DNA from 2 places in the Isoptericola sp. MSGPD8_1_ISO-PGPR-S23-394 genome. Region 2 is predicted to be linked to the other one. Evidence: predicted binding sites of a transcription regulator. Region 2 holds the regulator's gene; the other holds the start of a gene.
The links. Region 2 encodes Rex, which represses fermentation and respiration genes when NADH is low (regulators of the CRP and FNR family bind a similar motif). Its sites were predicted from a motif close to CTTGTGAANNNNTTCACAAG; they were not measured.
Positions count from the first base shown of each region.

Region 1 (15,096 bases), 1.7 Mb from region 2:
GGGTGCTGCTCGACTTCGGTGACGTCGTCGTGCACGTCCAGCACGCGGAGGACCGCGTCTACTACGCCCTCGAGCGCCTCTGGAAGGACTGCCCGGCCGTCGAGCTTCCCGAGGACGCGCGGGGCGGTGACGGTGCCGCGGCCCGTGCCGAGTTCGGCGAGAGCTCGTCGGACGGCACGATCCACCTCGGTGGGATGTGAGGCGAGCATGACGGCTGGAACCATCGTGCTGCTGCGCCATGGCCGCACCGCGTACAACGCGGCGATGCGGTTGCAGGGGCAGATCGACATCCCGTTGGACGAGGTGGGCCGCTGGCAGGCCGCCGAGGGGGCCGCAGCGCTCATCGCTTCGCACCGCGCGGCGCGGATCGTGTCCTCCGACCTGGTCCGTGCGGTGGACACCGCCAGCGCCTACGCGGCGCTCGTGGGCGCGCCGGTGGCCACGGACCCGCGGCTGCGCGAGCGGTCGTTCGGGCAGTGGGAAGGGCTCACGCCCGAGGAGATGGCGGCCGGGTGGCCCGCCGAGCGGGACGAGTGGCGCCGCGGCGGCGAGCCGCGCGGCATCGGGGCGGAGACCAAGGTCGAGGTGGCCGCCCGCATGGTCGACGCCGTCCTCGAGCACGCGGAGGATCTCAGCAGTGACGAGTGTCTCGTGGTGGTCTCCCACGGCGCGGCGATCTCGTTGGCCATCACGGGGCTGCTCGGGCTGGACGCCGCCGGCTGGCGCGGCATCTCCGGGATGAACAACGTGCACTGGTCCCACCTGCACCGATCCGCTCGAGGCGCGGTGCCCGAGTGGCGGCTCGTGGCCCACAACGTGGGTGCCGGCTACCCCTTGGACCGCTGGCAGGCGGGACCGCACGCGGATTTGGAGCCTGAACCGAAGTCTGCCTAAGATATCTCCGTTCCCGAGGGGCGCAAGCCCGCAGGAAGTGCACGAACATCCCGAATCCGACGCTCGCGTCAGGTTCACGGGGCTGTGGCGCAGCTGGTAGCGCATCTGCATGGCATGCAGAGGGTCAGGGGTTCGAGTCCCCTCAGCTCCACCGAAGAAGAACGACGAAGGCCCTGCCGCAAGGCGGGGCCTTCGTCGTGTCTCGGCCGCGGCGGAGCGGGCCCCCCGGGCTCAGGCCGGCCCGACGCGGGAAACCCTGTCCAGCGGAGCGCGGCGGGCAGGTGGCCCATGTCGTTGAACATCTCCAGGGCGGGTGGCTGGCCGGGTCGGACCTCGATGACGGTCAGCGCCGAGCCGGTCCCCGGCGGCGACCTCCCGGGCGCTGGCGGCCGCGCGGGGCAACGGCGAGTGTCAGACGGCATCGACCGGCACGTGCGCGCGCCTGCAGCCGAGGAGGCGAGCCTGCTCGCCCCCGACGTCCGTAAGCTCACCGAGGGCGTCAGGCTGGCCGTGCCGCGCGATCGTGCCGCGCGATGTCGACGGATCGTGTCGCCATGGTCGTCCGGGAGCGACTGCGGACCGCCCGGCCTCCTGCTCGCGTGGTGCGTGGTTCCGCCCTGGGTGTCAGGACAGCTCGAGGAGCACGGTGCCCACCGTGCCGTCGACGGTGACGGGACGTCCGTCGGGGATCGTGGTGGTGACGTCGCGGACCCCCAGGGCTGCAGGGATGCCCTGCTCACGCGCGACGATCGCGGCATGGCTGAGCGCTCCGCCGACCTCGGTGACGACGCCCGCCGCGACCCGGAACCGGGTGTGCCGACCAGGAGGCACCCCGGCGGATCAGGGACGGCGGTGTGCCAAGGGGGGAGTGGTGCGGTGATCGGTCTGGCCTGGAGCACCCAGAGCGTGGTGCCCGCGCGAGCCCACTCGATGTCCTGCGGTTGGCCGGAGCGAGTGGGTCGACGGCACCGGTATCGACTCCTGCCACCGCGTCTGGTGCCAACTGCACGAGGACCTGCTCGCCACGCTGGGCATCGATCGGCACGACGACACCTGAGCCGCGTCCGGTCGGCCCGAGCAGGGGCGGTCAGCCCTCGCGGATGGTCATCCTGGTGATGCGGTCTCCGTCGACGTCGAAGGTGAAGCTGCTGCGCCCGTTGGCGTGGTTGCTGCGCCAGTCGCCGACGACAGTGACGACGTCGCCGTCCTCCGAGATCTCCTCCGGGGTGAGGATGCCGCGGGCGCCGATGAACTCCTCGTCGCTCCATTCCTTGATGGCTGCGCGTCCGGTGAAGACGCGCCCCCAGTCGTCCACCGCTCCCTCCGGTGTGAACGCGTCGAGGAAACCGTCCTCGTCGTGATGGTTGACGGCGTCGATGAACGACGCGACGGGTGCGGGGATCTGCAGCTCGGTCATCGTGCCTCCTGCGGTCGTGGGCGTGGTGCCGACGGTACCGCCAGGCGCCGGACCCGGCCCGTCCGCCCGCTCCTTCGGCGGGACCGCGGCGGCGCGGGATGTCGGCGCGGTAAATCCTGGGTCGTATCTGTTGACAGCCCTGAGGGGGACACGTAGAAGTGGTCAATGGAGGCGTTCGAGAAGTGGGAATCCGAGATCCGCGGCTACAGCCGCACGTACCCGACGGTCTTCGCGTCGGCATCCAACGCCCGGCAGGTCGATGAGGCCGGACGCAGCTATCTGGACTTCTTCGCCGGCGCGGGAGTCCTGAACTTCGGTCACAACAACCCGCGCATGAAGCGCGCGATGATCGAGTTCCTCGAGGCCGACGGCGTGGCGCACAGCCTGGACATGGCAACCACGACCAAGCGCGACTTCATCGAGAAGTTCGTCGAGACCGTGCTGGTCCCGCGCGACATGACGATGAAGATGCAGTTCATGGGGCCCACGGGCACGAACGCCGTGGAGGCGGCGCTGAAGCTCGCCCGGCGGGTCACCGGCCGCCGCGACGTGGTGGCGTTCACGCACGGGTTCCACGGGATGACGCTGGGCGCGCTGGCCGCCACCGCCAACGACTACTTCCGCAACGCGGCGGGCGTGCCGCTGGACCACGTGGTGCGGCTGCCGTTCGACACGGCGCCCGGCGGGGGCGTGTCGCAGCTGGCGGACTTCCGGGCGCTGCTCACCGACGCGTCCAGCGGCTTCGTCCCACCGGCGGCGTTCCTCGTCGAGACGATCCAGGCCGAGGGCGGCGTCAACGTCGCGAGCGCCGAGTGGTTGCGGGCCGTCCAGGACCTGGCGCACGAGGTCGGCGCGCTGTTCATCATCGACGACATCCAGGTGGGGTGCGGCCGCACCGGCAGCTACTTCAGCTTCGACGGCATGGGTCTGGACCCCGACATCGTGTGCCTGGCGAAGGGGATCGGCGGGTTCGGGACTCCGCTGGCGATGAACCTGGCCAAGCCCGAGCACGACGCGCACTGGTCGCCCGGGGAGCACACCGGCACCTTCCGTGGCCAGGGGCTGTCGTTCGTGGCCGGGCGCGAGGCGCTGACGTACTTCGACGACGACGTGCTCATGGACGAGGTCCGGGCCAAGGGTGCCCGCATGGAGAGCGCGCTGCGCTCGCTCGCGGACGACGTCGGCGCCGGTGTCGACGTGCGCGGCCGCGGCATGATCCAGGGTCTCGACGTGGTCGACGGGGCCGTGGCGAAGGCCGTGGTGGCCGACTGCTTCGCCGCCGGCATGCTCATCGGTGCGTGCGGCAGCGGCGGTCGGGTGCTCAAGCTCATCCCGCCGCTGACGATCTCCGACGAGGACCTCGACGAGGGCCTCCAGATCCTCGACAAGGCAGTACGACACGCTCTCTGACCTGACCGCCGGGAGGCCGGGATGAACCCACGCGACGACATGACGTTCCCGTTCGAGGAGTATGAGCGGCGGGTCGGCGACCTGCGTCGACGCATGGCCGACCGGCTCCTGGACGCGGTGGTGATCACCGACCCCGAGAACCTCATGTACCTCACCGACTACCAGACGACGGGGTACTCGTTCTTCCAGGCGCTGGTCGTCCCGCTGGACGCCGAACCGTTCATGATCACGCGGGCGATGGAGGAGTCGAACGTCCACGCCCGTACCTGGGTCGAGAAGACCCGGCCCTACCCCGACACCGGGGACGCCATCCAGGGCCTCGTCCAGGCGATGCGTGAGTTCGGGTTGCACACCAAGGAGGTCGGGTACGAGCGCAACAGCTACTACTTCCCGGCCTACCACCAGGACTACATCCACGCGACGTTCACCGAGGGGCGCCTGCTCGACTGCTTCGGCATCGTCGAGGAGGGGCGGGTGTGCAAGTCGCCCGCCGAGATCGCGATCATGCGCAAGGCGGCCCAGGCGACGGAGGCCGGCATGCGCGCGGGTCTCGAGGCGTGCGCGGCCGGGGTGACGGAGAACGACATCGCCGCGGAGATCAGCTCGGCGATGTTCCGTGCGGGCGGCGAGTTCCCGGCCGTCATGCCGTACGTGACCTCCGGGCCGCGCAGCATGATCGGGCACGCGACCTGGGAGGGCCGGACGGTGCAGCCGGGCGAGCACGTCTTCCTGGAGGTGGGTGGGTGCTTCCGCCGCTACCACACCGCCATGATGCGTACCGCCGTCCTCGACGACCTCTCCGACTCGATGCTCGAGGCGCAGGAGCGGATGAAGCTGGCGCTCACCGAGGTCGAGGCGGCGATCCGCCCCGGCCTGACCGTCTCTGACGCGGACAACATCGTGCGCAGCATCATCAGCGACAACCGGGTGGGCGCCCGGCTGGTCACGCGGTCCGGATACTCGATCGGGATCGCGTTCCCGCCGAGCTGGGACGAGGGCTACATCGTCAGCCTGAACCAGGGGAACCCGGCGATCCTGCGCGAGGGCATGACCTTCCACATCCTGCCGTGGATGTGGGGCGTCGACGGGGACAAGACGGTCGGGATCTCCGACACCGTCCACGTCACGGCCGACGGCTGCCAGTCCTTCTTCACGCTCGACAAGGACTTCACCGTCAAGCCGGAGCACGCCGCCGCCTCGGTGTCGCAGGAGCACGAGCACGAGCACGAGCACGAGGGCGCCACGCCCATCCGTCCCGAAGTCGCCTGAGAGGAGCACCCATGCTCACTGTGATCGACCCCAGCACCGGCGAGGTCGTCCGCGAGGTGGAGCCGGCCGACGCCGCCCGGACGGAGGCGGTGCTCGAGGCGGCCGAGTCCGCCCGGAGCGGCTGGGCGGCCCGGGGCCTCGACGGTCGCGGGGAGGTGCTCCGTGCGGTCGCCGCCCGCCTGCGCGCGCAGGTGGAGGACCTGGCACCGCTGATGACCGAGGAGATGGGCAAGCCCGTCCGCGAGGCGCGCGGGGAGGTCGAGAAGGCGGCCTGGTGCTTCGAGCACTACGCGGACCACGGTGCCGGGTACCTCGCACCGCAGACGATCGAGTCCGACGCGACCCACAGCTACGTGCAGCACCTGCCGCTCGGGACGGTGCTGGGCGTGCTGCCGTGGAACGCACCGTTCTGGCTGGCGGCCCGGTTCGCCGCACCGGCGCTGATGGCGGGCAACACCTGCGTGATGAAGCACGACCCGCACGTCCCGGGGTGCGCCCGGGCGATCGCCGAGGTGGTCGCCGCCGAGCTGGCGGCGGCGGGGGCGCCGGCGGGGGTGTTCGCGGACCTGCCGCTGGAGACCCCGGCGGTGGCCGACGTCATCCGGGACCGCCGCATCGACGCGGTCTCGTTCACGGGGTCGGCGAAGGGCGGCGCCGCGGTCGCGAGCGTGGCGGCCGGCGAGATCAAGCCGACGGTCCTCGAGCTCGGCGGCTCCGACCCGTGCATCGTGCTCGCCGACGCCGACCTGGACGCCGCGGCCGACACCATCACGCTGTCCCGCATCATCAACGCCGGGCAGTCGTGCATCGCCGCCAAGCGCATCATCGTCGAGTCGTCGGTCTACGACGAGCTGGTCGAACGTCTGCGGCTGCGGCTCGAGAAGCTGACCGTGGGCGACCCGCGCTCGGAGGGCACCGACGTCGGGCCGATCGCGCGCGCCGACCTGCGCGAGGGGCTGCACCGGCAGGTCACCGAGACCGTCGACGCCGGGGCCCGCCTGCTGCTGGGTGGAGAGCTGCCGGAGGGTCCCGGCTACTACTACCCCGTGACGCTGCTGGCTGACGTCACCGAGTCCATGACGGCGTGCCGCGAGGAGACGTTCGGGCCGGTGATGGTCGTGATGCAGGCGGCGGACGACGAGGCGGCGCTCGCGATGGCGAACCGGACCGACTACGGCCTGGCGGCGTCGGTCTGGTCGACACCGGAGCGGGGTGAGGCGATGGCCGGCCGGATCGCCGCCGGACAGGTCGCGGTGAACGGCATCGTCAAGACCGATCCGCGTCTGCCGAGCGGCGGGATCAAGGGGTCCGGCTACGGCCGCGAGCTCGGGCCGCACGGGATCCGTGAGTTCGTCAACGCCCAGCAGGTGTGGGTCGGGCCTCGGCGCGGCTGAACGGGCACGGCTGAACCGGCACGGAACCCACGGCGGTCAGGGCTTGGGCACGCTCGTCACGGTGGTCAGCAGGAACACGGAGTCCTCGAGCGCCAGCACGGCATGCCGGTCGTGGGTGAGGACGCGCAGCTCGCCGGCCGAGATCTCGTCGTGCCCGTCGGCCACGGTGACGCGCAGCCGGCCGCGGAGCACGAGCACCGAGGCTGCCGGCGGCGCGTTGTGCGCGCCGAGCTCCGTGCTCTCCGCCAGGGCCAGGACGGTCTGGCGGAGCGTGCCGTCGTGGACCAGGACCTCGGCGCTGCGCCCGTTCTCGGCGGCACGGGCCTTCGCGAGGTGGACCGAGGTCAGGGCCTCGAGGTTGGACATGGTCCCTCCGTTCGTCGCCGCCCTTGGATGCTATCCGCCTTCCGCCGGACGCGGCAGCCGGGCGAGACCGTGTCTCGGGAGCCGTGTCGGCCTCGTCCTGCCGGGAGACACCGGGTAGGTTGCAGGAGTTTCGACCACAGGAGGTCCGAGCCCGTGCTGATCGGTGTCCCACGCGAGTCACGTCCCGGTGAGCGGCTCGTCGCCGGCACCCCCGCCACCGTCGAGAAGCTCGTCGCCCGGGGGTACGACGTCGTCGTCGAACAGGGCGCGGGGGAGCGCGCGAGCTGGCCGGACGAGGCGTACGTCGCGGCGGGTGCGCGCCTCGGCGATCGCGGCCAGGTCTGGGCCGCCGACGTCGTCACCTGCGTCAACGCGCCGTCGGGCGACGAGCTGGACCTCCTGCGCCCCGGTGCGGTGCTGGTCTCCCAGCTCGCGCCGGCGGCGCGACCCGAGCTGACGGACGCCCTGGCCGAGCGCCACGTGACGGCGCTCGCGCTCGACGCCGTGCCCCGCATCTCCCGGGCGCAGGCGCTCGACGTCCTGTCCGCGCAGTCCAACGTGGCGGGATACCGCGCCGTGGTGGAGGCGGCGGAGGAGTACGGAGGCATGTTCACCGGTCAGGTGACAGCGGCCGGGACGACGACCCCGGCGACGGTCTTCGTCATCGGTGCGGGGGTGGCGGGGCTCGCGGCGATCGGCACCGCGTCGTCGCTCGGTGCCCGGGTCCGGGCCTTCGACGTGCGCCCCGAGGTGGCCGAGCAGATCGAGTCCCTCGGCGCCACGCCGGTCCAGGCGGCGGGCGCGGCCCAGGAGGTCAGTGCCGACGGGTACGCGAGCGTGCTGAGCGAGGACCAGGAGGTCGCGACGCGCCGGACCTACGCCGTGGAGTCGGCCGCGGCGGACGTCGTCATCACCACTGCCCTGGTACGGGGCACCGCACCGACGACGATCACCGCCGAGATGGTCGCCGCGATGCGGCCCGGGTCCGTGATCGTGGACCTCGCGGCGCCAGGAGGCGGGAACTGCGAGCTCACGGTGCCGGGCGAACGGGTGGTGAGCGACAACGGCGTCGTCGTGCTCGGCTACACGGACCTGCCGGGGCGCATGCCGCAGCACACGTCCCAGCTCTTCGGCACGAACGTCGTCAACCTCGTCACGCTCCTGACACCGGCGGGGGACGGTCACCTGGTGATCGACCTCGACGACGCCGTCGTGCGGGGCATGACGCTCACCCGGGACGGCGAGGTGCTCTGGCCGCCGCCGCCGGTCCAGGTCTCGGCCGCGCCGCCCGCACCCGCGCCCGAGCCGCCGTCACCCGGGCCGAGCCCGGAGGAGCTGGCTGTCGCGCAGCGGGCGCGGTCTCGCCGCCGCGGTGTGCTCACCGTCGTCGCCGCGGTCCTGGCCGGGCTCGCGATCGCGGCCTCGCCGCCCGACGCCGTCGGCCACGTCACGGTGTTCGCCCTCGCCGTCGTGGTGGGTTTCTACGTCATCTCCGCAGTCACGCACGCGCTGCACACACCGCTGATGGCCCAGACGAACGCGATCAGCGGCATCATCCTGGTCGGCGCGCTGCTGCAGATCGGCGTCGACGACTGGCTGGTCACGTCCCTGGCCGTCGTCGCCGCCACGCTGGCGTCGATCAACGTGTTCGGCGGGTTCCTCGTCGCGAACCGCATGATCCGCATGTTCCGCAAGGACGCGGCCGGTGTCGTGGCCACGGGGGAGGTGGCCCGATGACGGTGCTGTCGGTCGTGCAGGCCACCTACGTGATCTCCGGGATCCTGTTCATCGGTTCGCTCGCCGGCCTGTCCCGCCAGGAGTCCGCCCGGCGCGGCAACGTGCTGGGCATGCTCGGCATGACCCTGGCGCTGGTGGCCACCGTGGCCCTGGCCCTCGAGCGGTCCGAGCGTCCGTGGCAGGTCACGGCCGGTCTGATCCTCGTGGTGCTCGTCGTCGGCGCGACCGTGGGCACGTGGCGCGTGCGCAAGGTCGAGATGACGCAGATGCCGGAGCTCATCGCGCTCCTGCACTCCTTCGTCGGCCTGGCGGCGGTGCTGGTCGGGTTCGGGTCGTACCTCACGGAGCCGGCCTCGGACACGGTGCACCTGGTCGAGGTCTTCCTGGGGATCCTCATCGGCGCCGTGACCTTCACCGGGTCGATCGTCGCGAACCTCAAGCTGGCGGCACGGATCCGCTCCGCGCCGCTGCGGCTGCCCGGCCGCAACCTCGTCAACCTCGGCCTGGTCCTCGCGGCGGCGGCCCTGCTCGCCTGGTTCCTGACCGCCTCGGGCACGGGGTCGGACGCCCAGGCGCTCACCGCGCTGGTGCTCGTAGCCGTCGTGGCGCTGGCGCTGGGCTGGCACCTGGTGGCCTCCATCGGCGGCGGTGACATGCCGGTCGTGGTCTCGATGCTCAACTCGTACTCCGGCTGGGCCGCCGCCGCGGCGGGCTTCATGCTCGGCAACGACCTGCTCATCATCACCGGCGCGCTGGTCGGGTCGTCCGGCGCGATCCTGTCGTACATCATGTGCCGCGCGATGAACCGGTCGTTCGTCTCGGTGATCCTCGGGGGATTCGGGACCGAGCCCGGGACGGTCGCCGCCGGCGTCGAGGGCGAGCACCGCGAGACCTTCGCGGCGGACGTCGCCGCGCAGCTCACGGCGGCGTCGTCGGTGGTCGTCGTGCCCGGCTACGGGATGGCCGTGGCCAAGGCGCAGTACCCGGTGGCCGACCTCACCGAGAAGCTCCGGGCCCGCGGGGTGCAGGTCCGGTTCGGGGTGCATCCTGTGGCGGGCCGGCTCCCCGGGCACATGAACGTCCTCCTGGCCGAGGCCAAGGTGCCCTACGACGTCGTGCTCGGCATGGACGAGATCAACGGCGACCTGCCGGACACCGACGTCGTCCTCGTCATCGGGGCCAACGACACGGTCAACCCCGCGGCCCAGGACGACCCGGGCTCACCGATCGCCGGCATGCCCGTGCTCGAGGTGTGGAAGGCCCGCGAGGTGGTCGTGTTCAAGCGGTCCATGGCGACCGGCTACGCCGGGGTGCAGAACCCGCTGTTCTTCCGGGAGAACACTGCCATGGTCTTCGGCGACGCGAAGGACCAGGTGGAGATGATCATCCAGGCGCTGTGACCGGCGTCGGCGCTACCCTCGGGCGATGACCAACCGCACGCACGGACCCCTGTTCGCCGTCGTCGGCCCGGGCGCGGTCGGCGGACTCGTCGCCGCGTTCCTGCAGCGCGCCGGGCACGAGGTCGTGCTCGTCGGCCGGCCGGGGACCGCCCGGCGGGTGTCGGAGCACGGCCTGGAGATCGTCACGGACCGCTACGGCGACTGGCACGCCCCGCTGCGGGCGACGACGACGGTGCCCCGTGGTGCGTGCGTGCTCGTGGCGGTCAAGGCCGAGGGGCTCGCCGCCGTCGTCGGGTCCGTCGCGGCGGCCCGTCCGCGGGAGGTGCTCTCGTTGCTCAACGGCGTGGAGCACATGGCGACGCTGCGTGGCGCCCTCGCGGCGGACGACGACGGCGGGAACCGTGCTGCGACGGCCGTGGCGGGGGCGTCCTACGCGGGCGAGACGCTGCGCACCGGCTCCGGCCCCGACACGGCGATGACCGTGCGCCACCGGGGCGACCTGCTGCGGATCACCGTCCCGGCGGCCGCGGCCGACCTGGACGTCGTCCGGGCGCTGCGCGACACCGACATCGAGGTCGCGACGGCGGGCAGCGAGGCCGAGGTGCTGTGGTCGAAGCTGCGGTTCCTGGCCCCGTTGGCGCTGCTGACGTCGGTGCACCGCACGGGCATCGGCGCGGCCCTGGAGGCCGACCCGGCCCTCACCGACGACGTGCTCGGCGAGGTGGCCGCGGTGGCGACGGCCGAGGGGGTGGCCACGACACCCGACGACCTGCGGGCGATCCTGGGTGGCTTCCCGCCGACGATGCGGTCGTCGCTGCAGGCCGACCTGGCCGTCGGCCGGCTCGGCGAGCTCGACGCGATCGGGGGAGCGGTGGCCCGGTGCGGGGCGCAGCGCGGTGTGCCCACCCCGACGATCGAGCGGACGGTCGACCTGCTGCACGGCAGCGTCGGCTGACCGACCGAGCGCTCAGGAGCGGGAGTCGGCGCGGGACTCGTAGACGCTGGCCGGGACCACACCGCCGTTGCGGGCGGCGAGCTCCGCGGCGGACAGCTCGGACGCCGCGTCCGCCGTGGTGTCGATCTCGCGCGCGTCGGCCGGGACCCCGTCGAGGCTCGGCATCATCGTGGCGAGCTGGGGGCGCCACCGCGTGAAGCGGTCCGGGAAGCACCGGGACATCAGGTCCACCATCGCGGAGACGGCGGTCGAGGCGCCGGGGGAGGCGCCGAGGAGCCCCGCGATCGAGCCGTCGGCGGCCGAGACGATCTCGGTGCCGAACTGCAGGACGCCCTTGCCGTCGGCGTCGCGCTTGATCACCTGCACACGCTGTCCCGCGGTGATGGTCTCCCAGTCCTTGGGGTGTGCCGTGGGCATGAACTGCTGCAGGGCGTGGAACTTGGTCTCGGGTGCGGCGACGAGCTGGCCGACGAGGTACTGGGTCAGGTCGAGGTTCTTCAGGCCCGCGCCGAGCATCGAGGTGAGGTTGTGCGCGCGCAGCGACGTGACCAGCCCGAGGTACTTGCCCTTCTTGAGGTACTTGGGGCTGAACCCGGCGTACGGGCCGAACATCAGGTAGCTCTTGCCGTCGACGACGCGGGTGTCCAGGTGCGGCACGGACATCGGCGGCGCGCCGACGTCGGCCTTGCCGTAGACCTTGGCCTGGTGCTGGGCGACGAGCTCCGGGTCGTCGGTGCGCAGGAACTCGCCGGAGATCGGGAAGCCGCCGAAGCCCTTGATCTCCGGGATGCCGGCCGACTGGAGCAGCGGCAGGGCGCCGCCACCCGCACCGACGAACACGAAGCGGGCCTTGAGCGTGGACATCCGCTGCGGGGCGTTCCACGAGCGGTCCTTGACGCGCAGGCGCCAGCCGCCGTCGCGGGTGCGCTTCAGCGAACGGACCTCGTGCTGGAGCTGGAGCTCGGCGCCGTTCGCGACGAGACCGTCGACGAGCTGGCGGGTGAGGTTGCCGAAGTCGACGTCGGTGCCGGCGGCGGACCGCGTCGCGGCGATGGGCTCGTCCGCGTCGCGCTCGGTGGTGAGCAGCGGTGCCCAGCGGCCGATCTCGGCCCGGTCCGTCGAGAGCTCGAGGTCGCGGAAGAGCGGGTGCGCGCTGAGCGCCTCGTGGCGACGGCGCAGGTACTCGACGTTCTTCGTGCCGCGCACGAACGTCATGTGCGGGGTCCGGCTGACGAACGAGGAGTCCGCGAGTCGGCCGGTGGCGAGCAGGTGGTTCCAGAGCTCGCGCGAGGTGTGGAACTGCTCGTTGATCGTCACCGCCTTGGAGACGTCGATCGTGCCGTCCGGTTTCTCGGGCGTGTAGTTCAGCTCGCAGAGCGCGGCGTGCCCGGTGCCGGCGTTGTTCCACGGGTTGGACGACTCGAGCGCGACGTCGTCGAGACGCTCGATGATGCGGATCGACCATGTCGGCTCGACCTGCTGGATCAGCGTCCCGAGGGTGGCGCTCATGATGCCGCCGCCGATGAGGACGACGTCGACGGCGTCGGGTGAGCCGTTGCTGGAGGCCGTAGCACGCGTAGTCACCCGGCCATGCTACGACGCTGGTGAAAAGTGTCACAAAGAATGAGAGCAAGGTCACAGGGCCTCTGACCTGCAGTGATGCAGGTCACATCACGCGTCGACGTGTGGCCAGGTCAGCGGCTCAGGGCCACAGCAGCTCCTTGGTCCAGGTCGGTCGGTGCGGGTCGCCGGTGCGGTAGCGCACGCGCGTCTGGCCCGTCCCGGTGCCGGACTGCCAGAACTCGACCTCGACGGGGGCGAGGTGCCACGCGGTCCAGGTCGGGGCGACCAGGTCGGGTGCGGCGCGGACCCGGTCCAGCGCCTCGGCCCACGCGGCGCGCTGCTCCTCCAGGTCGCGCAGCACCTGGCTCTGACGGCCGACGAGCCCGGCCGCGCGCGAGGCGTCGGGGCGGGCGCGGAAGTCCTCGGCGCCGGCGTCGGGGTTCGCGGTCACCGGGCCGCTCAGGCGCACCTGTCGCCCGGTCTCCCGCCACAGGAAGGTCAGGGCCGCCCGCGGATCGGCCGTCAGGTCCGCTCCCTTGGGGCTCGTGGCGTGCCCGGCGAACCACCAGCCCTCGGTGGTGAGGTCCTTAAGGATCACCGTGCGTGCGTGCACCGCGCCGTGGCCGTCCGACGTCGACAGGGTCATCGCCTGCGGGGCCGTCGCTCCGGCGGCGACGGTCTCGTCGAACCACTGCTCGAACAGCCGGTGCGGCGTCGGGGGCAGGTCGTCGAGGTTCTCGACCTCCCAGGCGGGCAGCCCCTCGGGGAGCACGGGCAGGGCGCGCAGACGCTCTCGGAACGTGGTCACGGGTCCTCCGGTGCGGCGGCTCGTCGAGGCTCGCGGTCCGCGAGCATCGCGACGACCATACCCACCTCGCCTGCCGCACCTGCCGCACCTGCCTCACGGTGTGCCGGCAGTCCGTGCGACCGGTTGTGGCCCGCGCCAGTGGGCGGAAGGATGTCACCGACCGCCCGGGCGACAGGAGGACCGAGATGAGGGACGAGCCCGGCGCCGCGCCGGTCCGCACCGAGGGCGGCCGGATCGCCCGCAGGCCCGGCACCGGCGAGTTGGCGTCGGTCGCGTCGCTGTTCCCCCCGGAACCACCACCGACGAGAGCGCGCGACCTGATGGACCGTCTCGACGCGCGTCGCGTCCAGACGGCGTTGCTCGCCGCCGCACTGATCCTCGCGCTGGTCGCCTCGGTCGGCGTCGCCGTGCTCTGGTCGGCCAACCGCAAGCTCGCCGGCGAGGTCGAGTCCGCCGTCGCCCAGGCGGAAGCCGTGCGGACGGAGTCGGCGCAGCTGCGCGCCACGATCGAGGAGGGCCCGGACCTCGAGACGGTCGACGCGCTCGCGGGGCGCGTCGAGAACGTCGAGGCATGGACCGGGTTGCCCGCCGACGGCGCCGCCGGGACGGCGGACCTGCAGACGCGGCTGCTCGAGGTCTCGAACGTGATCGACAGCCTCGAGACGAACCTGCAGGACGGCCTCGGCACGGTCCGCAGCGACCTCGCGAGCGTCCGTGCCGACCTGGACGGCGGCCAGGACGCCCCCACCGTCGCCGACCTCGACGCCCTGCGCCAGGAGCTCGACGGGCTCCGTGCCGCCGTGGACGGTGTGCGACAGGACGTCGGCACCCTGTGCTGGGCGCTCGCCTACCGCACCGACGTCGCGGCCTCCTGCTGAACGTGCCTCAGAAGTAGTCGCGCACGTGCACGTCTCCGCCGCACCACAGGGCGTCCCACACCCGGTCGTGGCCCGACGGCCCGGACAGGTGGCCCGCCAGGCGCAGGCTCGCGGTCGAGGCGGCGCCGGCGTAGCTGACGGCGAGCCCGGCCGAGGTGAAGGTCGGCCGGTCGGGCGACCCCGCCGTCGGCGCACGCCCCGTGTCCGCGTGGAGGTGCGCCACGCCGTCGCCGTCGGCGACCAGCGTCCACGCGCCCTCGAGGTCGGGGGTCCGCGGGTCGACGACGGCGAACGGCACGCGGGCCTCCAGCGGCGGCAGGTGCGCGGAGCCCAGCGCACCGGCGACGTCCAGCAGCCGCAGCATGTACGGGCGGCTCGTGGTGGTCGCCGTGTGGTCGGGCAGCACCAGCCGGCTCGGGTCCGCCCCCGTCCAGCCGCCCGACGTCGAGAGCTGCACCGCGCCGGCCACCGTCGTGAACGACCCCACCACGCGCCACAGGGCCCGCGCGGCGTCCGGGGTGAGGGCGACCAGGTCGTCGACCTCGAGGCTGCCCGTCCCGTCGTGCGCCGAGCCCCGGGTCCAGCTCACGAAGCCCTGCACGCCCCCGTCGGGGCCGACGGCGAGGCTGACCCCGGTGTAGGGCGAGTCGGGACCGAACAGCTCGTCGGACTCGGCGGTGAAGGGCTTCTCCGCCCGGGTGAGCGGACCGTTCTGCCCGGCTGCCCACGTGGCGTACACGGCCCGGACCTCCTTGAGGTCGGCGGGGGTGGCGCGCCGGGTGCGCACCCCGCTCGTCGGCGGTCGCACCGCGGCGAGCGCCGACATCGGCAGCCTGACCTCGTCGTACGAGCCGATCACCTCGTACCCGAGCCCGCGGTAGATCCCGGCCGCGCTCGGGTAGAGGGTCGAGACCACCTCGCCCTGCTCGCGTGCCTCGGTGAGCGCGGCGTCGAACAGCGGCCGGATCACGCCCTCGCCACGCCGTTCCGCGGCGACGGTCACCC
Region 1 is NZ_CM176517.1:1,415,564-1,430,659, forward strand. Features, by position in the region: gene rsfS (ribosome silencing factor) at 1-200, shown strand, start outside; gene AC3RJ8_RS06275 (histidine phosphatase family protein) at 208-894, shown strand; tRNA gene AC3RJ8_RS06280 (tRNA-Ala) at 973-1,045, shown strand; gene AC3RJ8_RS06285 (PEP-utilizing enzyme) at 1,519-1,725, opposite strand; gene AC3RJ8_RS06290 (nuclear transport factor 2 family protein) at 1,982-2,311, opposite strand; gene AC3RJ8_RS06295 (aspartate aminotransferase family protein) at 2,477-3,721, shown strand; gene doeA (ectoine hydrolase) at 3,743-4,990, shown strand; gene AC3RJ8_RS06305 (aldehyde dehydrogenase family protein) at 5,002-6,384, shown strand; gene AC3RJ8_RS06310 (cupin domain-containing protein) at 6,421-6,750, opposite strand; gene AC3RJ8_RS06315 (Re/Si-specific NAD(P)(+) transhydrogenase subunit alpha) at 6,904-8,487, shown strand; gene pntB (Re/Si-specific NAD(P)(+) transhydrogenase subunit beta) at 8,484-9,887, shown strand; gene AC3RJ8_RS06325 (ketopantoate reductase family protein) at 9,913-10,842, shown strand; gene mqo (malate dehydrogenase (quinone)) at 10,855-12,426, opposite strand; gene AC3RJ8_RS06335 (pyridoxine/pyridoxamine 5'-phosphate oxidase) at 12,545-13,213, opposite strand; gene AC3RJ8_RS06340 (hypothetical protein) at 13,399-14,091, shown strand; gene AC3RJ8_RS06345 (GNAT family N-acetyltransferase) at 14,099-15,096, opposite strand, start outside.
Region 1: mqo (malate dehydrogenase (quinone)) is a predicted target of Rex. The motif match lies at 12,444-12,463, and genes of this name have one in related genera.

Region 2 (15,096 bases):
CTGATCGCCTGGATGTTCGACGGCACTCCCGTCCTCGACCAGTTCGGGCCCCTGCTGGTCGGGATCTTCCCGCTCATCGTCATGTTCCTCGTCACCAGCGTCGCCACGCTGCGCGAACGGCAGTCCGGCACGCTGGAACGCCTCATGACCACCCCCGTGCGCCAGGGGGACCTCGTGGGCGGCTACGCGCTGGCGTTCGGCGCGCTGGCGCTGCTGCAGGCGCTCGTCGTGGTCGGCTTCGCGCTCGTCGTCGGCATGGAGGTCGCCGGCCCGGTCTGGCTCGTGGTCCTCGTCGCCCTGCTCAACGCCCTCCTGGGATCGTGCCTGGGCCTCGCCGCCTCCGCCCTCGCCCGCACCGAGTTCCAGGCCGTCCAGATGATGCCCGCCCTGATCTTCCCGCAGCTCATCGTCTGCGGGCTGCTCATGCCGCGCGACCAGATGCCCGAGGTCCTCGAGTGGATCTCTCGCGCGTTCCCCCTCACCTACGCCGTCGACGCCATGCAGCAGATCGCCGCCGGTGCCGGGTGGGCCGACGTCGCCGGCGCGGTGGGGGTCACCGTCGCGTTCATCGTCGGGGCCGTCGTCCTCGGTGTCGTCACCCTGCGCCGACGGACCCCGTGAGGTTCGCGCCCGACGCGGCGCTGCCGAGGGACGTCAGGGCCTCGCCGAGAACCGCTCCAGCAGGTCCGCGTGACCCGAGCACACCAGCAGGTCGTTCGCGCTGACGCGCGTCTCCGGCGTCGCGTAGGCGAAGTCGATCCCCGGGGACTTCACCCCGATCACCGTCACCCCGTACTTCTTGCGGATGTCGGACTGCGCGAGCGTGAACCCCTGCATCTCGCGGGGCGGGCGCATCTTGACGATCGTGAACCCGTCCTCCACCTCGATGTAGTCCAGCATCTTGCCGCTGACCAGGTGCGCCACCCGCGACCCCGCGTCGGACTCCGGGAACACGACGTGGTGCGCCCCGATGCGCGTCAGGATGCGACCGTGCTCGGCGGAGACCGCCTTCGCCCAGATCTGCGGCGTCCCGAGGTCCACCAGGTTGCCCGTGATGAGCACCGACGCCTCGAGCTGCGTCCCGACCCCGACCACCACGACGCCGAAGTCCCTCGCGCCGAGCTGCTCCAGCGCCTCCGGGTTCGACGCGTCGGCCTCCACCACGGGGAGCCGGCCCGACCACTGCGCGACGAGACGGTCGTCGGTCTCCACGGCGAGCACGTCCTGGCCGAGCCGGTCGAGCGTCGTCGCGATCGCCGACCCGAACCGGCCCAGCCCGATCACGAGCACACCGGCGTCCCGCTCGGACGCCTTCTTCTCAGCCACCTGTTGTTCCTCCAGCTCGTCTCAGCGGTCTACCTGGCGTGTCTGCCGGGTGGGTCTGCGGTTTGCTTCGCTGCACCTCCGTCTCACCCGATGACCGGGCGCTCCTCGGGGAAGCGTACGACGCGCCGCCGGTCACGCAGCGCGATGGCGCCGAGGACGGAGATCGTCCCCACGCGGCCGAGGTACATCAGCGCGCACAGCACGTACTTGCCGCTGTCCGGCAGGTCCCCGGTGATGCCGGTGGACAGGCCCACGGTGGCGAACGCCGAGATGACCTCGAACAGGATCTCCGACAGCGAGAAGTCCGTGATGCTGAGCAGGGCGATGCAGGAGGCGAGCACCATCGTCGCGCCGATGAACACCACGGCGATGGAGAGTCGCAGCGTGTCGCGCGGGATGCGACGGCCGAACACGTCGATGTCCCGGTCGCCGCGGGCCTCCGCGAGGATCGCCAGGAGCATGACCGCCAGGGTGGTCACCTTGATGCCGCCCGCCGTCGACGCCGACCCGCCGCCCACGAACATCAGGGCGTCCATCACCAGCCAGGACTCGCCGTTCATCTCGCCGGTGTCGACCGTGCTGAACCCGCCCGACCGCGGCATGACCGACGCGAACGCCGCGGACAGGAGCTTCGTGGGCACGTCCTGCTCGCCGAACGTGCGCGGGTTGGTCCACTCCATCGCCCCGATGGCCACGAATCCCGCCACGAACAGCGCGACGCTCGTGCTCACGGTGAGCTTAGTGTGCAGCGAGAGGTGGCGGTACCAGCGCCGGCCGTACCTGCGCGCCTGCAGGAGATTCGCCATCACCGGGAAGCCCAGCGCCCCCACGAACACGCCCAGGCCGATCGGCACGACGACGAGCCAGTCCGAGGTGTACGGCATCAGGCCGTCGGTGGTCGGGACGAAGCCCGCGTTGTTGAACGCCGAGACCCCGTAGAAGACGGCGTGCCACAGCGCCGAGCCGAAGCTCTCGCCCAGTGCCAGGAACCGGGGGAGCAGGATCGCCGCGACCGTCGCCTCGATGCTGACCGAGACGACGACGATGAGCCGGATGAGGTAGCCGACCTCGCCCAGGCTGCTGGTGCGCACCTTGGCCTCGGAAGCCGTCAGCAGCTTCTGGGTGAGACCGATGCGCCGCGAGACGGCCATGCCGAGCAGGGAGGCGAGGGTCATCACCCCGAGCCCGCCGATCTTGATCCCGGCCAGGATGACGGCGTGCCCGTACTCGGACCAGTAGGAACCGGTGTCCACCACGACGAGCCCGGTCACGCACACCGCCGAGACCGCGGTGAACAGCGCGTCGACGAAGCGTGCCCCCTCGCCGGACCCCGTGGCCCACGGAGGCAGCAGCAGGAGGGTGAAGACGACGATGACCGCGCCGAAGACGGTCATCGCCAGGCGCGCCGGGTACTCCCGGGCCGTGCGGTCCGTCCACTCCCGGAGCGTCGCACCGCGGTCCCGCCACCTCGTCGCCACCGACCGGTTCCTCCGTCGTCTCATCCGCCAGGCGTCTGGCCCAGCCTGCCACGGGTTCGGCTACCGTGGCGGGATGTCCGTCGCCCGGCTGCTGTGGAGCCCCGAGCTCCTGACCTACGACTTCGGCCCGGGGCACCCGATGGCGCCGGCCCGGCTCGACCTCACCCTGCGGCTCGTCACGGCGTTCGGTCTGCTGGACCAGCCCGGGCTCGGCCTGGCGCCGATCCCTCCGAGCAGCGACGCGCTGGTCCGCACGGTGCACGACGCGGAGTACATCGCCGCGGTGCAGCACGCGGCGCGGACCGGCGAACCGGACCTGGCGCGCGGCCTCGGCACCGAGGACGACCCCATCTTCACCTCGATGCACGAGTCCGCCTCCCGGCTCGTCAGCGCGTCGGTGGCGGCCGCCGAGGCGGTGTGGACGGGCGAGGTGCAGCACGCGGTCAACGTCGCCGGCGGGATGCACCACGCCCGTCGGGGTGCCGCCTCGGGGTTCTGCGTCTACAACGACGCCGCGGCCGCGGTGCAGCGGCTGCTCGACCTGGGTGCCGAGCGGGTGGCGTACGTCGACCTGGACGCCCACCACGGCGACGGGGTCGAGTCGATCTTCTGGGACGACCCTCGCGTGCTGACGGTGTCGGTCCACCAGGACGGTCACACCCTCTTCCCGGGCACGGGCAACCCCGCGGACACCGGTGGCCCCGGCGCGGAGTGCTCCGCCGTGAACGTCGCCGTGCCGCCCCGTACCGACTCGGCGCGCTGGCTGCGGGCGGTCGACGCCGTGGTGCCCCTGGTGCTGCGAGAGTTCCGGCCGGACGCGATCGTGTCGCAGCACGGCACGGACGCGCACGGCAACGACCCGCTGACGGACCTGAACGTGGGGATCGACGCCCAGGTGGAGGTGGCCTCGTGGGTGCACGCGCTGGCGCACGAGCTGTGCGACGGCCGGTGGGTCGCGCTGGGCGGGGGCGGCTACGCCGTCGTCGACGTGGTGCCGCTCGTGTGGTCGGCACTGGTGGCGGAGGCGGCCCACGTGCCGATCTCGCCGGGCAGACCGCTGCCCGCGACGTGGCGCACCGCCGCCGAGGAGATGTCCGGGCTGGTGCCCGCGACGGCGCTCGGGCGCGGCGAGGTGGCATGGCGGTCCTGGAGCGAGGGCTACGACCCCTCGGACGCGGTGGACCGAGCGGTGCTGGCGACCCGCCGGCACGTCTTCCCGGGCCTGGGTCTCGACCCGTTCCTCGACTGAGCCGGAGGAGCGGAACCGCAGGTTCGATCGACAGCGGCTCGACCGACGTTCGGGGCACCGCCTCGGGTCGGGTATTCTGGGGGACGGACTTTTTCGCGTTGGTCGGCAGTGCTTGGTCCTGGGGTTCGTGCACACGGACACCGGGCACAGGATCGTCGGGACCAACCGGCCTCCATCACCGATCAGCATTGTGAGGACCTCATGGGCTCCGTCATCAAGAAGCGTCGTAAGCGCATGGCGAAGAAGAAGCACCGCAAGCTGCTTCGCAAGACGCGCCACCAGCGCCGCAACAAGAAGTGACGCCGCGCCCGCCGATGGCGGGCCGCGCGCACCGAGCCCGGACCCCGTTCAGGGGTGCCGGGCTCTTTGCGTGCCCTCAGCGTCCCCGCAGCCGGCGGCGCACGCTGCGCTGGGCGGCACGCAGCACGAGGCCCAGGACCCAGGCGGCGCCGGCCCAGGACGCCGTGCGCATCCCGCGACCTGCGACCCGCTGGCTCCGTCCGCGGAACTCCCGGATCGGCCAGCCGACCTCCTTGGCGTGCCGGCGCAGGCGGGCGTCGGGGTTGATCGGGCAGGGGTGCCCGACCGACCGCATCATCGGCAGGTCGTTGAGCGAGTCGCCGTAGGCGAACGACGCGTCGAGGTCGAGGCCCTCGCGCTCGGCGAGCTCGCGGACGGCGGCCCCCTTGGCCTCGCCGTGCATGAGGTCGCCGACGAGGGCGCCGGTGTAGTAGCCCTCGGAGTGCTCGGCGATCGTGCCGAGGCAGCCGGTGGCGCCGAGCCGGCGCGCGATGAGGCCGCCGATCTCCACGGGCGTGGCGGTGACGAGCCAGACCTCGTCGCCGGCGGCGAGGTGCTCGTCGAGGAGGCGCTTGGTGCCGGGGAAGATGCGCAGCTCCAGCACGGTGTCGTACACCTCCTCGCCGACCGCGGTGATCTCGGCGACGGAGCGGCCGGCGATGAGGGACAGCGCTCGCGTGCGGACGGTCTCGATCTGGGAGCGCGACTCGCCGAAGACGAGGTACTTCGCCTGGATCCAGCCGAAGCGCAGCAGGTCCCGGGTCCCGAAGAACTTGCGCTGGTACAGCGCCCTGGCCAGGTGGAAGGCGCTGGCGCCCCGGATGATCGTGTTGTCGACGTCGAAGAAGGCTGCTGCCGTCGGTCCGACCGGGGGCGCAGCTTGAGACGACATGCCGCCCACTGTAGTAGCGCCGATACGCTGTGCTCGTGAGCAGGACCTCGACCCGACCAGACGCGTCCCGGGTGGTCGTGTACAGCAGGGCGGACTGCCACCTGTGCGACGAGGCACGGGCGGTGGTCGCCGCGGTGTGCGCCGAGATGGGCGAGACCTGGCAGGAGATCGACATCGACGCCGAGCCCGCTCTGGTGGAGCGGTACGGCGACTACGTGCCCGTCGTCGAGGTGGACGGCGTGCAGCAGGGGTTCTGGCGGATCGACGCGGCACGGTTGGCGCGGCGGCTGGCCCGGCCCCCGGGAGGGAAGAACACGTGATCGAGATCGGCGAGGTGACGGTGCCCGCGGCGACGGTGGCGCGGTTGCCGTACTACCTGCGCGCCCTGCGGGACCTGATGCGCGAGGGGGTGGCGACGACGTCGTCGTCCGATCTCGCGGACCGGTCGGGGGTGGGGTCGGCGCAGCTGCGCAAGGATCTGTCGTACCTGGGGTCGTTCGGCACGCGAGGGGTCGGGTACGACGTCGAGTCGTTGTCGTCGTACATCGCCGCCGCCCTGGGCCTGGGGTCCGAGCACCGGCTGGCGATCATCGGCGTCGGCAACCTGGGGCACGCGCTGGCGAACTACTCGGGGTACGCCGCGCGGGGGTTCCAGGTGGTGGCGCTCCTGGACGCGGACCCTGCCGTGGTCGGTGGCCGGGCGGCCGGGCTCGAGGTCGAGCACGTCGACGGCCTGGAGCGCATCGTGGTGGAGCGGCACGTGTCGATGGTCGTGCTCGCCACGCCGGGTCCCCCGGCGCAGGAGATCGCCGAGCGCGTGGTGGGCGCGGGGGTGCGCGAGATCCTGTCGTTCGCACCCGTCGCGCTCCACGTGCCCGACGACGTCGTGGTGCGCAGCGTGGACGTCGCGGGCGAGCTGCAGATCCTGGCTTTCCACGCCGCGGCCCGCCACGCCAACGGTGTGGCGGACGGCGCGGCGAGCCAGGCCGGTCGGGCGGCGGCGCGGTAGCGCGGTATCGCTCCGCCGGGTGTCGGGTCCCGTGCACGGTCGCGTTCACGGGCGCTGCGCGCCCTCCACTTCGGGTCTGACGACCGTGCACGGGACCCGACACCCGACTTCGCCCGCGTGGTGCAGCACCTCGCGCCTCGGGGGTGCTACACCACTGGGGAGAGGTCAGCTCTGGGCGATCGCGGAGATGTCGAGCGCGATCTTGACCTTGTCGCCCACGAGGAAGCCGCCGGTCTCGAGCGCGGCGTTCCACGTGAGGTCGAAGTCCTTGCGGTTGATCTCCAGCTCGGACTCGAACCCGGCGCGGTCGTTGCCGAAGGGGTCCTTCGCGGTGCCGGCGAACTCGGTCGGCAGGGCGACCGCCTTGGTGACACCGTTGATCGTGAGGTCGCCGGAGATGACGTAGTCGTCGCCCTCGTTGTCGATGCTCTTCGAGGCGAAGGACCACACGGGGTTCTCCTCGGCGTGCCAGAAGTCGGCGCTCTTGAGGTGGCCGTCGCGGTTCTCGTCGCCGGTGTTGACCGACGCGGCGTCGAGCTCGGCGGAGACCGAGGTGGACTCGAGGTCGTCGCCGACGGTGATCTCGCCGGCGGCGATGCCGATGGTGCCGCGGACCTTGGAGATGCCCGCGTGGCGGACGGAGAAGGACGCGGTGGAGTGCGCGGCGTCGATGACGTAGGTACCGGAGTTGAGACCTGCGGGCAGCGGCGTGGCCATGAGTGATGCTCCTTGTGAGTGGCTGTCGGGTGCGATGTGGTCGCCCCACCGGGCGATTCCATCGAAATGCATGAACCGTCGGTCGTCAACGGGTATTCCCGGACCGGGGGACCGGCGTCCACGACCGTGAGGCCCGTCACGGAGGGGCTGGGACGAGCCTGGACCGGACCTGAGGACGCCTCCGGTCTGGGACACTGGGGGCCATGGCCACCACCACCGTCCATCTCCTGCGGCACGGCGAGGTCCACAACCCTGACGGCGTCCTGTACGGGCGCATCGCCGGCTACCGCCTGTCCGACCGCGGCCAGCGGATGGCCGAGCGCGTCGCGGAGCACCTGTCCGACGGCGGCCGGGACGTCGTCGCCGTCGTCGCCAGCCCGCTGCAGCGTGCTCAGGAAACGGCTCGGCCGACCGCGTCGGTGTTCGGCGTCGAGCTCGCGACCGACGACCGGCTCCTCGAGGCCGGCAACAGCTTCGAGGGCACCACGATCGGCAAGCGTCCCGGACAGCTCGCGCACCCCCGGTACTGGAAGTATCTGTGGAACCCGCTGCGGCCGTCCTGGGGCGAGAGCTACGCCGCGCAGGTCGCCCGGATGCGGGCCGCCGTCGACGACGCGCGCCGCGCCTACGCCGGACACGAGGTCGTGCTGGTCAGCCACCAGCTCCCCGTCTGGGTGACGCGGCGGGCCTTCGAGGGGCGCCGGCTCGCGCACGACCCGCGTCGCCGCGAGTGCGCCCTCGCCTCCCTGACGTCCCTGACGTTCGACGACGACCGGTTCGCCGGTCTGCACTACTCCGAGCCTGCCGGTGACCTGATCGCCGGTGCCGACCCCGTGCCGGGCGCCTGATGCGCCGCGACACCCGGTCCCACGTCGGGGCGCTCGCCCTGGCGGCCTGCCTCGGGCTGCTCGCTGCGTGCGGGCCCGCCGACTCCGGGGCGGGCGACGTCGTCGGGCAGGGCTTCGTCTCCGGCGACGGCTCCGTCCAGCAGTGGGAACCCGACGAGCGCGGCGACGCCGTCGTCGTCGAGGGCACGTCGTTCGAGGGGGACGAGGTCTCCACCGCCGACTGGGGCGGCGACGTCGTCGTGCTCAACACCTGGTATGCGGGGTGCGCGCCCTGCCGCGCCGAGGCTCCCGACCTGGTGGCGCTCGCCGAGGACCGCGCGGACGACGGCGTGCACCTGCTCGGCATCAACACCGAGGACGACGCCGGCACCGCCCTGGCCTTCCAGCGCACGTTCGACGTGGGCTACCCGTCGATCGAGGACCGCAGCGGACAGGTGGTCGCCGGGTTGTCCGGCGTCGTGCCGCTGCAGGCCGTCCCGTCCACCGTGGTGCTCGACGGCGAGGGACGCGTCGCCGCGCGCGTCGTCGGACAGGTCGCCGGCTCCACCCTCGACGGGATCGTCGACGACGTGCTCTCCGAGGACGGCGGAGACGTCGCGCAGGGTGAGGGCCGAGGGACGAGGCACTCGGCCGGAGCAGAGGCGCAGGTGTCCGCGGTGACCAGTTCCGAGGACGGCTGACCCATGGGTGAGGTCTTCGCGACGACGGCGGTCAGCGGCTCCCTGCTGCTGGCGGTGCTCGTCGCGCTGCTCGCCGGCCTGGTGTCGTTCGCCTCGCCGTGCGTCCTGCCGCTGGTGCCCGGGTACGTGGGGTACGTCGGTGGTCTCGCCGCGGCCCACGCGGGGCCGGCGCGTCCCGCGGGCTCGTCGGGCACGGCGGAGCCGGCCGGAGCGACGACGACGACGGCACCGCCGCGCGCTCCCGGCCGCGGCCGCGTCCTGCTCGGGGTCTCGCTCTTCGTGCTCGGCTTCACGGCGGTGTTCGTTGCCCTCATGGCCGCCGCAGGGGCCGTGGGCGCCTACCTGGTGCGCTACGAGGACGTGCTCGTCCGGGTGCTGGGCGTCGTCGTGATCCTCATGGGGGTCGCGTTCCTCGGCGGCATCGGGTTCCTGCAGCGGGAACGGCGGCTGCACGTCAGCCCTCGCGCGGGCCTGTGGGGCGCGCCGCTGCTCGGCGTGGTGTTCGGGCTCGGCTGGACCCCGTGCCTCGGACCTACGCTCGCCGCCGTGCAGTCCCTCGCCCTCAACGAGGCGTCGGCCGGGCGAGGCGTGGTCCTCGGGATCGCGTACTGCGTCGGGCTCGGCGTGCCGTTCCTCCTGGTCGCCCTCGGTCTGCAGTCCTCCCAGCGCATGCTCGGGTTCCTGCGCCGGCACCGGCTCGCGATCATGCGGCTCGGCGGCGGGCTGCTCGTCGCCATCGGGCTGGCCATGGTCACCGGCCTGTGGGGCTCGCTGACGAGCGTCCTGCAGAGCTGGATCAGCGGATACACGACGGTGGTGTGATGAGCGGTCGCAGCTATCGTCCCGAGGGGATCGCGGACGAGTTCACCCAGGGCGCCCGCGGCGGCGAGGCGACCGACGCCGAGGCCGGGCCGCCGGCCGGTGCGCCGCCGTCGGGCACCGCGCGGGCACCCAGGATCGGATGGCGCGGCATGCTGCGTTGGACCTGGCGCCAGCTCACGAGCATGCGCGTGGCGCTCATGCTCCTCATGCTCCTCGCCGTGGCCGCGGTGCCGGGGTCGATCCTGCCGCAGCGCAGCCAGGACCCCGCGGCCGTCCTCGAGTACCTGGGCGACTACCCCACGTCCGGGGAGTGGCTCGACAAGTTCGGGTTCTTCGACGTCTACTCGTCGGCCTGGTTCTCGGCGATCTACCTGCTGCTGTTCGTCTCGCTGGTGGGCTGCATCGTGCCGCGCACGATCGCGCACGCCAAGGCGCTGCGGAACCGGCCCCCGCGCACGCCGGCGCGGTTCGCCCGGTTCCCCGCCCAGGCGTCCGGGACGACGTCCGCGTCGCCGCAGGAGGTGACCGACGCCGTCGCGCAGCACCTGCGCGGCCGGTCGCGGTGGCTCCCGACGTTCCGCGTGGACACGGCGGACGAGGAGGCGCGCGCGGCGCGCGGCCGGGTGCCCGCCCGGCCGGCGGCCCGCACCGTGGCCGCCGAGCGTGGCTACCTGCGAGAGAGCGGCAACCTGCTGTTCCACCTGGCGCTGCTCGGCCTCGTCGTCGCCGTCGGCGTCGGACAGCTGATGCACTACCGCGGTCAGGCGATCATCACCGAGGGGCGCGGGTTCGCCAACGCCGTCGTCGACTACGACACGTTCGAGAGCGGTGCCTGGTTCCAGCCCGAGTCGCTCGTCCCGTTCTCCATGACGCTGGACGAGTTCACGTCGGAGTTCGCGACCGACGGCGCGGCGTTCGCCCAGTCGCGGGACTTCACGGCCTCGGTGACGGTGACGGAGCCGGACGGCTCGGCGTCCGAGGAGACCATCAAGGTCAACCACCCGCTGGTGATCGACGGGTCCAAGATCTACCTGCAGGGCAACGGCTACGCCCCGGAGATCACGGTGGAGGACGCCGAGGGCGAGGTCGCGTTCTCCGGACGGGTGCCGTTCATCCCGGAGGACCAGCTCTACACCTCGCGCGGCGTCGTCAAGGTCCCGGACGTCTCGGGCGGGCTCGACCAGGTGGGGCTCATCGGCTACTTCCTGCCGACGGCGGTCATCGACCCCGACGGCTCGGCCCGCTCCGTCTTCCCCTCGCCGGAGGACCCGCTGCTCGTGCTCGAGGTGTACCGCGGCGACCTCGGCCTGGACGACGGCGTGCCGCAGAACGTGTACCGCCTCGACACCGAGAACCTCACGGCCTCCGTGGACGAGGACGGCGAGCGGGTCACCCTCCTGCTCGAACCGGGGGACAGCGTCGAGCTGCCCGACGGTCTCGGGACCGTCATGCTCGGCGAGGACGTCCCGCGGTACGTCGCCCTGGACCTGCGCCACGACCCCTCCCTGGGCTGGGTGCTGGGCTTCTCCCTGGCCGCTCTCGTCGGCCTGACCGGCTCGTTGTTCCTGCCGCGCCGCCGCGTCTGGGTGCGATCCTGGGTGCACGACGGTGTCACGCACGTCGAGGTCGCGGGCCTGGCCCGCGGGGACGACCTCGGCTTGCAGCCGGAGGTGGACCGCACGCTGGCCGCGGTCCCCGAGCTCGATCCTTCGCTCGATCCCGTACCGACGCACGACCTTGAGAGAGGCTGACCATGGAGATCGCCGAGCTGAGCGACCTGCTCGTCTGGGCTGCCGCGACCGCGCTGGCCGTCGCGATGATCGCGTTCGCCGTCGACCTGGGCCGGCGCACCGACGAGCGCGTCGGCGCCCGCACGCAGGAGCGAGCGGTCGTCGGTGCCGGGCCGACGACGAGCGTGACCGCCGGCGCACCGGTCGGGGCCGAGCCGCGCCGTCGGGCCGCCGGGATCGCGATGTCCACCACCTGGCTGGCGACGGCGATGCTGCTGGCCGCGATCGTCCTGCGCGGGCTCGCCGCGGGGCGGGCGCCGTGGGCCAACATGTACGAGTTCACGATGGTCGGCTCGTTCATCGCGCTCGCCGTGTTCCTCGTGCTCAACCTGCGTCGCGACGTGCGGTTCCTCGGGGCGTTCGTCACCGGGCTCGCCGCCCTCTTCCTCGTGGTCGGCCTCAACTCGTTCCACGTCGCCGCGACCGGTGTGCAGCCGGCGCTGCAGAACTACTGGCTGGTGCTGCACGTCGGTGTCGCCATCGTGGCGACCGGCATCTTCACCGTCTCGTTCGTGATGTCGGCGCTGCAGCTCCTGCGCGACTCCCGCGATGCCGGCAGCCCGTTCCTCACCCGGCCGGGCTTCCGGTGGCTGGACCGCACCCCGGGCCCGACCGCCCTGGAGTCGATGTCGTTCCGGCTCAACGCGGTCGGGTTCGTGCTGTGGACCTTCACGATCATCGGCGGCGCGATCTGGGCGGAGGACGCCTGGGGCCGCTACTGGGGCTGGGACCCCAAGGAGGTCTGGAGCTTCGTCATCTGGGTCGTCTACGCGGCCTACCTGCACGCACGCACGACGCGGGGCTGGTCGGGGCGCCGGGCGGCGTGGTTCGTCGTGGTCGGCTACGCCTGCGTGCTGTTCAACTTCACCGGCGTGAACCTGATCTTCAACGGCAAGCACTCATACTCCGGCATCAGCTGAACCGAACCGCGAGGTAGCGCAGGCCCCCGCGAGGTGGCGCTCACGGACCGCGAGGTAGCGCGCGCCACCTCGCGGGACCGGGCGTCAGCTCGCGTCGTCGCCGCCCTCGCGGCGCTGCTGGCGGCGCTTCTCCTGCTCCAGCCGCCACAGGAAGTCCGGGTCGTCGTCCGGGGCCACCGGGCCGGACGGCCGGCGCGGACCCCGGCCGGGTCGAGCCCCGCGTCCGCCGGATCCGCCGCGGCGTCGCGACTGCTTGGTGGCGATCCAGGTGATCGGGCCGAAGATCGGCAGCAGGACGATGATGACGACCCACAACCACTTCGGCAGGCCGGCACGATCCTCCTCCTCGGACGCGGAGAGGTCGGCGAGGCTGTACACCAGCAGGCCGACGACGGCGAGGCCGACCAGGACGCGGAACATTCCTCCAGCCTAGTTCGCCCACGGACCGGCGCCGAATCGCGGCTGGTCCGGGCGGGACCGCCCGGACCAGCGACCGGGGTGCCGGACGTATCCTGGGACGGTGCCTCTCGTGATCTACACCCTGCTCCGCGTGCTGCTGTTCGCCGTCGCGCTCGGCGTCGGCTACCTGGTCGGACTGCGGAGCTGGCTCCTGGTGCTGGTGGCCGTCGTCGTCGCGTTCGCGGTGTCCTACCTGGTGCTGCCGAAGCAGAAGGACGCGGCCGCGCGCTGGCTCGCCGAGCGTGCCGAGCGTCGTCGCGCCGGCCAGGAGGGGCTGGGCCGGATCATCGACGAGGACGCCGCCGCGGAGGACTGGGACGACGATCCCGGCCGCACCGACGCGCCGAACAGGAACCTGGGCCCGCAATAGCGGCCCGTTCCGGGCCCAGCTTCCTGGTCGACGTCGGGAGGCGGGACTACAGCGCCAGGCCGAGCCCGAGCAGTACACCGTAGGCGAGCTCGAACATCCCCGTGCCGGCGAGCACCGGGACCAGCGCCCTGCCGCGTGCGCCGGCGAGCACCGGGACGGCGAGCAGCGCGGCGGGCAGCAGGAGCAGGGCGACGAGGAACGCCCACGGGTTCCAGGCCGCGCAGGCGAGCCCGAGGAGCACCGGCAGCACCACCCACAGCGCGTACAGCCGCCGGGCCCGGTGGTCGCCGAGGCGCACCGCCAGCGTCCGCTTGCCGGCCACCACGTCGGTGGGGATGTCCCGGATGTTGTTGACCATCAGCAGGGCGCAGGCGATGAGCCCCACCCCGACGGCGCCCAGCACCGCGGGCCAGGTGAGCCGGTCCGCCTGGGTGTACGTCGTGCCGAGGGCGGCCACCAGCCCGAAGAACACGAACACGCCGACCTCGCCGAGACCCGCGTACCCGTACGGCCGCTTGCCACCCGTGTAGTACCACCCGGCGAGCATGCTCACCGCGCCGACGGCGATCAGCCACCAGTGCCCGCTCACCGCGCACAGCGCCAGCCCGAGCACCCCCGCGACGCCGAACGCGCCGAACGCGGCGGCCTTGACCTGCCCCGGCCGCGCGATACCGGAGGCGGTGAGTCGCAGCGGGCCCACCCGGTCCAGGTCGGTGCCACGGACGCCGTCGGAGTAGTCGTTCGCGTAGTTGACGCCGACCTGCAGCGCGAGGGCGACGCCCAGCGCGAGCACGGCGGCCAGCCAGTCGAAGGCGTCGACCTGGGCGGCGGCACCGGTGCCGATCGCCACCGGTGCGGCGGCGGCGGGCAGGGTCCGGGGGCGCGCTCCGGCGACCCAGTCGGCCGTGGTGGCCATGCGTGCTCCTCTCAGTCGCGCGCCGTACGGGCGCGCACCAGGTCGACGACGGCGGCACGGTCGACCTTGCCGGGACCGCGCAGCGGCAGGGCGGCCACCCGCAGGATGCGGCGGGGCGCGGCGGCCGGGCCGAGTCTATCCGCGACGGTGGACCGCACCCGGGCCAGCTCGGCCTCCTCCCACGCGCCAGCCCCTGTGGGTGCACGACGCGCCGCTGCGCCGGGCGTCTCGACGGCGTGTCGTGCACCCACAGGGTCGGAGAGTACGGCCACGAGCTCCTGACCCCACTCCTCGTGGGGCACGCCGACGACGCACACCTCGGCGCCGAGCAGCTCGCCGAGCACGGACTCCACGGCCGCGGGGGCGACGTTCACCCCGCCGGTGACCACGACGTCGTCGGCGCGGCCGAGCACGCGCAGCACCCCGTCGGTCAGCGTGCCGAGGTCGCTGGTGCGGAACCAGCGCCCGTCCGCGTCGTCGTGGAACGCCGCAGCCGTGGCGTCGTCGTCACCGAGGTAGCCGGCAGCCAGCGTCGGCCCCGTGAGCTCCACCACCCCCACCGAGCTGTCAGAACGAGCAGTCGGTCTACCCCGACCGCGTTCTGACACCTCGGAGGGGGGAGCGAGCCGGGCCCGTACGCCCGGCAGCGGCACACCGTCGTACACGCACCCGCCGGCGGTCTCCGACATGCCGTAGGTGCGGACGGCCGGCACGCCGGCGTCCCGGGCGCGGTCCAGCAGCAAGGGCGGTGTCGCGGCCCCGCCGAGCAGCACCGCACCACAGCGGGCCAGCGCCTCCAGCGCGGCCGGTGCACCGCCGTCGGCGGCCTCGACCACGCGGTGCAGCTGCGTCGGCACGAGGGAGACGTGCACGGGGTCGCCGGTGGCCAGCGGGGCGGCGAGCAGGTCGGCGAGCCCCGCGGGCGTGAAGCGGCCCTCGGGGGCGACGGTCAACGGGGTGCCGGCCAGCAGCGCGCGGACGATCACCTGCATCCCGGCGACGTGCGTGGGGGGCAGGGTCAGCACCCAGCGACCGGCGGCACCGAGGCGCTCGCGGGTCGCGGCGGCGGAGGCGCGCAGCGCCGCGGCGGTCAGGGCGACCTCGCGCGGCGCTCCCGTCGAGCCGGACGTGCGCACCACCAACGCGGTGCCCGACGGCGGTGCCTGCGCCGTGAGGCGGGGCAGCGGCGCGACGGGTGGGCCGCCGTCCAGCGCACGGCGCATGTCGTCGACGAGCGCGGCCAGGTCGGGAGTGCTCACCGGCTCACGATAGGCCGCCGGGCCGCTGCCCATCTGGTCCACCCGCACAGCACGCCCGAGC
Region 2 is NZ_CM176517.1:3,082,440-3,097,535, reverse strand. Features, by position in the region: gene AC3RJ8_RS14235 (ABC transporter permease) at 1-621, shown strand, start outside; gene AC3RJ8_RS14230 (potassium channel family protein) at 655-1,326, opposite strand; gene AC3RJ8_RS14225 (TrkH family potassium uptake protein) at 1,410-2,828, opposite strand; gene AC3RJ8_RS14220 (acetoin utilization protein AcuC) at 2,878-4,053, shown strand; gene AC3RJ8_RS14215 (30S ribosomal protein bS22) at 4,255-4,353, shown strand; gene AC3RJ8_RS14210 (HAD family hydrolase) at 4,430-5,245, opposite strand; gene AC3RJ8_RS14205 (glutaredoxin family protein) at 5,281-5,565, shown strand; gene AC3RJ8_RS14200 (redox-sensing transcriptional repressor Rex) at 5,562-6,254, shown strand; gene AC3RJ8_RS14195 (YceI family protein) at 6,420-6,971, opposite strand; gene AC3RJ8_RS14190 (histidine phosphatase family protein) at 7,175-7,819, shown strand; gene AC3RJ8_RS14185 (TlpA family protein disulfide reductase) at 7,819-8,499, shown strand; gene AC3RJ8_RS14180 (cytochrome c biogenesis CcdA family protein) at 8,503-9,321, shown strand; gene resB (cytochrome c biogenesis protein ResB) at 9,321-11,072, shown strand; gene ccsB (c-type cytochrome biogenesis protein CcsB) at 11,075-12,031, shown strand; gene AC3RJ8_RS14165 (PLD nuclease N-terminal domain-containing protein) at 12,116-12,451, opposite strand; gene AC3RJ8_RS14160 (DUF4229 domain-containing protein) at 12,552-12,860, shown strand; gene AC3RJ8_RS14155 (1,4-dihydroxy-2-naphthoate polyprenyltransferase) at 12,907-13,776, opposite strand; gene AC3RJ8_RS14150 (AMP-binding protein) at 13,788-15,035, opposite strand.